Regions from separate parts of the Psychromonas sp. KJ10-2 genome, predicted to be linked through region 3. Evidence: predicted binding sites of a transcription regulator. Region 3 holds the regulator's gene; each other region holds the start of a gene.

Region 1 (3,286 bases), 1.7 Mb from region 3:
CAATAATCAAAAAACACCAGAGAAAAATCCAGTAGTTTTGTCGATACTTTAGTGGCGATAAAGGATTCCGCGATTAAAAATACTATCAGTATTCCGCAACGTATTGCCAACATTAAGAAAGATGATAAAAAAGAGCAATCAAACGGCCGTGTTGATATATCTGGTTTATTAAATTGGGCTGATGACTTTAAAGCTGATGTACATTTAGAAGCCGATCAAATGTTGATCCAAGATTATTCACAAATAGAGCTCTATGTTAGCCCAAATATTGATCTTATTTATGACCAAAGTATCAGTGTTGATGGCGAAATCAATATTGATAAAGGTAAGATAACCGTAAAAGCGTTACCAGAAGGTGCTGTAAGTACCTCTAGTGATGTGATTGTCGTGGATGCAGAAGAAACCACTGACAGTGCTGATTTGCCAATGAAACTAAACGTAAAAGTTTCCATGGGTGACCGTTTACGTATTCAAGCACTTGGGTTAGATTCTCTGATCAAAGGTAATTTGTTAGTGCGAAAAGAGCTTACCAAAGAACTAACTGTGAATGGTGAATTAACCTTTTCAGAAGGGAGTTACCGCGCCTTCTCACAGGAGCTAGTATTACAAAATAGCCGTGTTGTTTTTCAAGGTTTAGCAGATTCACCTTATTTAAATATCGAAGCTATTCGCGATCCTTCAGATATTGAAGATAACGTGACTGCAGGTGTACGTGTAACTGGCACACCTGATGAAATTGAATTAACGATTTTCTCAGATCCATCGATGTCGCAACAAAACGCACTATCGTATATTACTCGAGGCTACTCTATTGAAAGTGCTTCAGGTGACGATAGTACCAGTCAGCTAGCAGCGATATTAATTGACTTAGGCGCAGGGCAGACTGACGGCGTTATGAATAATATTGGTGAAAGTGTTGGTATTAAAGATCTGTCACTAGATTCTAGTGGCCAAGGTAGCGAACAATCGGTGGGATTAAAAGGTACTATCGCACCAGGTGTTGAAGTCAGTTATGGCGTAGGGGTGTTCGACTCCTTTACTATTTTTGCCATTCGTTATGAGTTATTCAAACAATTCTACATTGAAGCTTCAAGCGGATTATCTCAAGCAGTTGATGCTTATTATGAATGGGATTGGGATTAAACACATATCAACTTTAGGCTATAAGAGGAGCTTTAAAAGTGATAGCAAAGATCTGTACGTTGCTATCACTTTTATTGCTTATTTTAATAGACTAATAACCAAACAGCCTCGACAGCATAACTTATACCAATTGTATTAAATAACTGATCTAAATTTTACGCCGGAAAAATAGCTTAGTTTGAGGCGTAAGTTGATGTAAATGGTTGTTCCCTATACGAAACTTACAACGAAAAAATAAGTTGTTTTAACAAGTAAAATAGATCAGTTACTTACTATGATTGGTATTAAACCATACTCCAACTTTTTAACCCACATCTATTATTTAATGGTAATTAACACCAAGAACAAACCAACCTAATGTTTTTTCACCTAATTTCGCTTTTGATGCAGCAATAGAGTCATGCTTAATTTGTTGGGCTTTTGCGATCACATCTTCAGCGGTAAGGTTTGGTATCCTGCACGTTGATCTTTACTTAATAACCCAAGCTCAATATAAAAGCTAACTAAATATCCACCTTCATGCGGAATGGTCATTACCGCACCACACTCTTTTGATTGAATAAAGCTTTTAACACGAATATCTGGAAAGTCTGTCACTAATAATAGATACATTACACCTCAGGCTTTATTCGCAGAATCACCCTTTAATTCAATTGATAGGTTACGACGAACAGAGCTTCTGGCACCACCTGTTCCTACAATGTACTTTTCTTTCACTACTTCTGTTTTTGGCGAATCGGAAGCATCATTAAGTTCAAAAGTAGCAGTGATAGGGTGAGCATCTAAATTTTGTGTTAGGTTTTGATCTGCATCTAGTTTAACCAGGCGTCGACTATAATCTGGAGCAAGGTTAGTGACTGATTTTAATCGGTCATTGTTAGCGAATAATTAAGCCTAAATATCATTGTATAACGTGAGTGGAATGCGTGTAATAAAGCACTTTAAAACTTTTCCTCTTGTACTTCTAATAAAGTCCCCTATAATTTAACTGTTTTTTTATACAGTTAAATTATAAGTAGCTATGAAATTTATCCCTATTACAGCAAGTGCCGGTATTACCGGATTCGAAAGTCCTGCAAGTGATTACTTACAGCTCCCATTAAGCCTGGATGCTTTATTAATAGAGCATCCAAGCGCAACTTTTATTGGCAAAGCTGATGGTCATTCTATGCAGGGTGTTGGTATATACAGTGGTGATATCCTGATTGTAGATAGGCACTTGACAGCCAAAAATAATGATGTAATCGTGGCAAATTATAACGGAGAGTTCATCTGTAAACTCATTGATATTGGCGGCCGCCAACTATTATCTGCCAATCCTAGATATAAGGCTATTGCAATAAATGAAGATGATCAGTTCACCATAGAAGGGGTGGTCATTCGCTCCATTCGCTGTCATCGAGCCAGTCAATTGTTAGCGGCAACACTATAATGTTTGCCTTAGTCGATGCCAATTCATTTTATTGTAGTGCAGAACAAGTGTTTCGCCCTGAGTGGCGTGGTAAACCTATTATTGTGCTATCTAATAATGATGGTTGTATCGTTGCGGCCAATAAAGCGGCGGCAGCATTAGGGATTAAAAAGTTTCAACCCTATTTTAAAGCACGTGGCTTGTGTGAACGAACGGGCATTATTGTTTGCTCATCAAACTATGAACTATATGCTGACCTCTCACATAAAATGATGCAAGTAATAGGGCGCTTTGCACCTGAGCAACATATCTATTCCATTGATGAAGCTTTTTTAGATTTTAATGATTGCAGTCAACCAATCCCTCATTTAGCAGATCATGCACAAAAAATTCGCCGAGCTGTTTGGAAAGAAACTCGATTACCCGTTTGCGTTGGTATAGGAAAAACCCTTACCCTAGCAAAAGTTGCCAATCACGTTGCTAAAAAATGGCCTGGATTTAAAGGTGTATGTGTACTTGATGACCCTAGCTTTATACAACAAGTCTTTGATCAATTATCCCCTATTGATGTCTGGGGAATAGGCAGTAAAACCAATAAGAAACTTGCTGAACAAGGTATTAACAACGTACAGAAACTCAGGGAAACTAACTTAAAATATTTACCTAAAAGCTTATTTAATGTTGAACTACAGCGAACAATTAATGAATTAAATGGAATCTCATGCAAGTTAT
Region 2 (3,286 bases), 1.9 Mb from region 3:
TCGACTTTTTTCACTGTACCTACAATCACACCTTTGTAACGTACTTTGGTTTTATCAACAATGATCCCGTCAGCATTGGTAAAGTGAATGCTAATTTGCACATTTCGATGGGTAATGTTTTGAAATAGGATCCAAATCGCCAATACGGCGGCGATAAATGGTAAAAACCATATTGGAGAAATGGATCTAGCAGGCGCAATCACTGGCTGAGAAGTTGAGTCAGTGGAGGAGTTTAAATTAGTTGGCATCGAGGTTAGCGTCCCATATTAAGCGAGTATCGAAACTTTGTGCGGCGAATAAGGTAGTGATCACCACTACGGTAAAAGAGGTTGCGGCAATTCCTGGGTATACAGATAAAAGGTTACCTTTATCAAATACGGCCATCATGATAGAAATAACAAACAGGTCGAGTATTGACCAGCGTCCTATCCAATCGACAATAGTATAGGCAAGAAGTTGCCTCTTAGGGTTCATCTTCCATTTAAAATGCGCGGCTAAAGAGATCACGGCTAAGGCAATGATCTTTAATACGGGTACTAACATTGAAGCGACAAATACAATAAGCGCAATACCTGGCATGCCCGTGGAGACTAAGGTCATAATGCCAGAAAAAATAGTGTCTGGGTAAGCTTCATTATTTTTGACTAAAAACGTTATTGGGTAAATATTTGCGGGAAAGATAAAAATAAATGCAATGCATAACAATGCCCAGGTTTTTTGAATACTGTGTTTTGTTCTCACTGAAATAGGAGTGCCACAATGCGGACAGTGTGTTTTATGCTGACTAATAGTAGAAGGGCGATCACACTCTTTACATAGTTGTGTATCTTGCTGAATTGCACTTAATCCACTTTTTAATGGTTTATTCATTAGTTAAGAAGCTCCAGTAATAAGCATTGCTGTATTCACAGATCATACTCATGTTAAGGATTAATAAAGCCACTAAAAAGAATAGTCCACTATCGTAATAGATATCTGCATAACTACTTAGTTTGAACAGAGCCACCATAAAACTGACGATGTAAACTTCTAACATAGACCAATGAATTAATACGCTGGTTAATTTAAGCACTGGGTTTAATAAAGGAGGGCGTTTGTTTAAAACAACACAAGCACTACTGAAGCACATACAAGCAGCGAGCAGTGCAGGGGCGACTACCGCACAAAAAATCACTACAAGCGCGACAATAGGTGCAAAACCGATTAATAATAGTGCACCTTGTAATAAGCTAGTCTGCTCTGTTACACCAAGTAAATGCACTGAGACTAAAGAGAAAGAAAAAGCAGGGACTGCAAGTAATAATGCGCTGAGAGCTAAGGCGAGTATTTTCTTTTCATTAGCCACTTTCGCTTTGTACAACGTATGTTGGCATCGAGAACATTTAGCAACGTAACCCTTTGTTAAAGCTGGGCGTTCTGACACTAGGTCACAGTGCCTACAAATAATTGTATTCATACTTACTTATCAGTAATTTGAGATATCCAATAAGATAGCAAACTAAATATAAGATGACAAAATTTGCATTCTCAAAGCACAAGTAGTACTGTATATATACCCATGTTATTATGCAGTGTTGAAAATCACCACCTACCTTAAATTAGTATGGGCATAAACCATCTTTAATTGTTATAAAAAAAGAGGCCACCGTGGCAGTCATCATTAAATACATTGTAGAAAGAAAGGGTGTTGAAAAAATGACCTTTACCAGTAAGAAAGAAGCCGATGCATACGATAAGATGCTAGATAGCGCTGATCAAATTGCATTATTTCTAAGTGATAGTCCAGTTTCACTGGATGATCAGCAACTGGAAGAGTTAGGTCTATATATCGCAAGTAATAAAGATGTATTACAAAACCTATTTAAAGGCCAGTTATATAGCCCTGAAGCAATTGAAAAAGAACAGGAATAATTCGCTAAAATTATTCATGTAATAGCTGGTTAGTAGCAACTTAGAAACTATGAAATTTGCTTGTTATACGACCTTACTTGTGAAGCCCAATTTTGTTTTTATTTTCTCATAAAACTTTTTAAATATGACATTTAAAGTAGCAGGGATTCCGCTTCTTTAATAGAGTAATAAATCCAATCTTGAGGCTTAGGTTTAGAAAAAGCATAATATAAAATTTGTTTTGCTAATCTTTTTTTATATTTGTGCTCCCCTAACCAATGACGATGTTTCTTAATAGCGGTTAATCGAGAATCGTAGTTCTCAATTTTCATTTTAGTTAAGTTGCTTATTATCCCGCTGTGAGTACCTTGACGATAATAAAATAAAGGTTGCTGTAGATAATAAATCTTACCAACTTGATTAAGCCGTATATAAATATCCCAGTCTACTCCGCATTTTAATGTTTCATCAAAAAGTAAAGGGAGTATCGCAGCCTTAGATACAAGTAGCCCTGATGTGCCGCAATATAGATTACCTAATCGAAGGTGTTTATCCTCAACAAATTCACCAACTTCAGGTTGATGTATTTTTCCTGTCTCTAAATGTTCTAATGAAGTTAAACATGCAATACAGTTATGTTTTTCAATGGACTGTATTTGTAACTCTACTTTATTTTCATACCAAATATCATCATCATCTAAGTAAGCTATCCAGTCACCATTGGCCATTTTAGTCCCTTGATTTCTAGAGTAACCATTACCCATATTTGTTGTTGATTTATGATAGTGAATTCGTTCATCTTTAAAAGCTAAAATGACAGGCAATAGGTCCGTTGTTGAACAATCATCAACAACAATAATTTCGGATATAGGGTAGGTTTGGGCTAATACACTTTTTATCGCACTTTCTAAATAATCGGGGCGATTGTAGGCAGGGATTACAGCAGAAACATTCATCATAAGCATGGCCTTTAATAAAAATATTATTTCAGCATTAAACATCTTCAGTGCATACCAAGTGAAACACTACCAAAAATATTAAATTAGCGCTATGTCTTAATTTATTTACTATTTCTACTATTAAACTTCTATTATTAAGTTAATTCAGACTTTTAATCTGTTTGCTATTTGTCTAGAATGCATGCTCGTTTTAAATTACTAAAATACATATGCTTTTTGGTTGGAAGCATCACTGTGAGGAAAATAGCATGCCAACTATTACTCTTCCCGATGGAAATCAACGTCAATTCGACAACACTACTTCTATAATGGAAATCGCTGCAGATATCGGCCCAGGCTTAGCAAAAGCTTGTATCGCTGGTCGCGTTAATGGTCAACTTGTTGATGCTTGTGATCCGATTGAAACCGATGCTGAAGTAGCTATCATCACCAGTAAA
Region 3 (3,286 bases):
CACCGCATCACCTCCCTTTATTGATCGACTATTCTAGTATCTACCTAATGCTTTCGTTAGACTGCCTACATCAATCAATAATATGAAAGGAATGACTATGCTAGAAACTAAAACGCTTATTGCAGACTTAAACAACCCTCAACATGCTAAAGCATATCTTAGTTTGATGTCTCACTATGCTAGTGATCCTATGGGTGGCGGTAAAGATATTAGTGACTACGCTAAACAAAATTTAGTGCCTAGTTTAATGAAACGTACAGATGTGTTTATTGTATTGATTTTTGATGGCGAGACACCTGCTGCTTTATTAACAGCTATTGAAGGCTTTTCTACTTTTGCTTGTAAACCACTGTTTAATATTCATGATGTAGTGGTTCATTCTGATTATAGAGGCAATGGATTAACCAAACATTTATTTGAACGAATTGAAGAGTTAGCGAAGTTTCGTGAGTGTTGTAAAATAACCTTAGAAGTATTAAGTGGTAATGAAGTAGCTTGTAAAGCTTACGAGGCACTAGGCTTTTCAGATTACCAATTAGATCCAGAGTATGGCAGCGCATTATTTTGGACAAAATCGCTATAAATCCCGACAGGTAACCATTAGCGAATGTTAATGGTTACTGGTTACTGGTTACTGGTTACTGGTTATAAAACAGTTATTAAATTGTTTTACCTTGTTGATAACTCGCTTGAATCTTTTTAATGTCTTCCACCATTAAGTCCATATCAACCTGATTAATCCCCTGCTCATTACGCACTGATTTAAAGGTAGCGTGAAACTCTCCTTCAGGATTTATCAGCACAATAGAAGCACTGTGATCAACTAAGTAATACTGCTCTTGCTCACTCTCTTCAACAATACTGTAGATTAATCCAAGTTGCGTAACAAAAGGCCATAACTGTTTATGTGTGCCTGTGACACCAATAAAATTAGGGTTAAAGTAATTCACATAATCGGCTAGTTGCTCAGCTTTATCGCGGTTGGGATCAACTGATACAAACACCACTTGGGTAGTGTTATCTGGATCATTGGGTAGCAATGGATAAACGCGATCTAGGTTAGCTAAAGTTGTTGGGCAAACATCAGGGCAAAAAGTATAACCAACAAAAAACAACGTCCATTTTCCTTTTAAAGAAGCATTTGTAAAGGCTACTTTCCCAGCTTTTTGAAAGGCAAAATCAGGTAAAACAGGGTGAGACTGATTTAAGACTAAGGCTTTATTGTCAGTGACAAAAGGTAGGCGACTACTTGTATTTAAAGCGCTTGCTTGTAACACTCCGAATAACAAACAAAACCCCATCATGATACAAGTAAATACAATAATTAAAGGTTTCATTTGTTCTCTCTTTTAACAATTTATACCACCAACTTTAAGGTGATTTTTATAGTTACATCCAATCTGCAGTTCTAATAACCCCTACAGCAATACCTTCAATATCAAAAGCTTGGTATTCTAAGTCCACTTTAATCGGGTCAAACAAGTTATTTTCTGCTTTTAAGGTCACTTGCTTTCCATCACGATAAAAACGTTTTACGGTGACATCTTCTTCAACGCGTGCAACAACTACTTGGCCATTATTGATATTTTGAGTTTTATGTACCGCTAATAGATCGCCATCCATAATACCAATATCTTTCATACTTTCACCTTGTACACGTAATAGAAAATCCGCTGTTGGGTGAAATAATGAAGGATCTACATCGTAATGGGTTTCAACATGTTCTTGTGCCAATATAGGCTCACCAGCAGCGACTTTACCAATTAATGGTAAACCTTCCACTACTACTTCATTATCTTTGTGCTCAGTCACAACACGAATACCACGAGAAGTACCCGATAAGATTTCAATCGCACCTTTACGTGCCAGTGCTTTTAAATGCTCTTCAGCAGCATTCGCACTTTTAAAACCAAGAATCTTTGCCAGTTCCACGCGCGTTGGTGGCATACCCGTCTTAGCTATTTGATCTTTAATTACATCTAAAACTTCGCCTTGGCGTTTAGTTAGCTCTTTCATTAGGATCTCCACGCATTAATAAACTGTAAACATACACAGTGTATATTCATACATGGTTAAATACCAGCTATCACGTTATTTTTATTCAACGACTAAGGTTATCTGCAAAAACACGCTTAAATCAAACTACAGTTGGCCACTAAAAGTCACTGTGGTTGCACCACTGGCATTTTTAGGACCAATCCAATTAAGAGACTTAGCTACCGAAGGCGCTAATTTATCGGTTCCCTGAATTTCTCCATTTAGCTTATAAACACCTGCCTCGCTTAAGGTAATATCTAATGCAGTTGTTAATTCATCAGACTGTTGATTAACAAAAGCGGTTATATCGCCGTCATCACAACCTAGCTCAACTGTTGGAGAATCAAGGTTTACTCTGCCTAACTGGCTATTAACAACGGCATTCTGCCACAACACATTACCTTGCAGTTGTTGACAATAAGGCTGACCTTGCACAACTTCTTTAATCACAGCAGATAAGTTACCTTCAAGTTTCACTGGTAAACGCATCGGCAATAATGTCAGCAGCTCTTTTGCAGTTAGGTCTAAGATGACATTGCTTGCTTTGGTACCCGATAGACCATAACTAACAAAACCTTTGCCAGACATAGCATCAGGGCCGTTATAAAAAGAGACATCACCAGCTAGATTTAATGTTAATAAATCCATTACACTAACGTTCCATTTAACGTTATCGAAGCTTAATTTTCGATTTACTTCTACTTCTTGTGCTTGTCCTTGCCAGATCGTGCCACTGACATTTTTTATCTTAAGGCCATTTAATGGGATCCAACCCACTACTAAAGCAGCAGGTAATTTAATAATTAAAGTCGCGAGATAAACTAAGACGACTAAAATGGCGATTTTGATTTTCATTGACTGCCTTTAATTTTATTAATAACTTAATGTTAAACGGTTAATTTTTACTAAACCTTGCACTTTGTCTTGGCTTAAATCGGCACTATTAATTTTCACTTTATGCTGATTTTGTAGGCTAGTTATCCAATCAATAAACTGGTTAAATTCAATTTGATTTATCCAGACATCCACTGTGTCGTTACGACTTTGAATACGCGTTATATTAATTTGGTTACGTTTAGCACTGCTATTGATGAGTTGTGACAATGTTTGTCTTTTACCTGTGTCTTGATTAACTCCACCAGCACTGATCACTTTATTAGCATTCACTTTCACCCATTCTAAGCTTTGTTGTGCGTTCTTAAGTTGTTGTTCGCTGGCCGCTAAGTTGTTCGCTAAGGGTTGCCACACA

Evidence for each region. Region 3 encodes LexA, which represses DNA repair genes until DNA is damaged. Its sites were predicted from a motif close to TACTGTATNNNNATACAGTA; they were not measured.
Region 1: ACLKL2_RS02475 (LexA family protein) is a predicted target of LexA. The motif match lies at 2,130-2,149, and genes of this name have one in related genera.
Region 2: ACLKL2_RS00550 (YebG family protein) is a predicted target of LexA. The motif match lies at 1,543-1,562, and genes of this name have one in related genera.

The regions. Positions count from the first base shown of each region.
Region 1 is NZ_CP178827.1:505,910-509,195, forward strand. Features, by position in the region: gene ACLKL2_RS02460 (translocation/assembly module TamB domain-containing protein) at 1-52, shown strand, start outside; gene ACLKL2_RS02465 (translocation/assembly module TamB domain-containing protein) at 52-1,143, shown strand; gene ACLKL2_RS02470 (hypothetical protein) at 1,570-1,755, opposite strand; gene ACLKL2_RS02475 (LexA family protein) at 2,165-2,575, shown strand; gene ACLKL2_RS02480 (Y-family DNA polymerase) at 2,575-3,286, shown strand, end outside.
Region 2 is NZ_CP178827.1:113,951-117,236, forward strand. Features, by position in the region: gene ACLKL2_RS00535 (PqiB family protein) at 1-248, opposite strand, end outside; gene ACLKL2_RS00540 (paraquat-inducible protein A) at 238-870, opposite strand; gene ACLKL2_RS00545 (paraquat-inducible protein A) at 863-1,423, opposite strand; gene ACLKL2_RS00550 (YebG family protein) at 1,648-1,911, shown strand; gene ACLKL2_RS00555 (glycosyltransferase family 2 protein) at 2,043-2,891, opposite strand; partial or broken gene thrS (threonine--tRNA ligase) at 3,098-3,286, shown strand, end outside.
Region 3 is NZ_CP178827.1:2,215,264-2,218,549, forward strand. Features, by position in the region: gene ACLKL2_RS10580 (GNAT family N-acetyltransferase) at 98-583, shown strand; gene ACLKL2_RS10585 (SCO family protein) at 660-1,337, opposite strand; gene lexA (transcriptional repressor LexA) at 1,390-2,016, opposite strand; gene ACLKL2_RS10595 (type II secretion system protein N) at 2,143-2,892, opposite strand; gene gspM (type II secretion system protein GspM) at 2,911-3,286, opposite strand, start outside.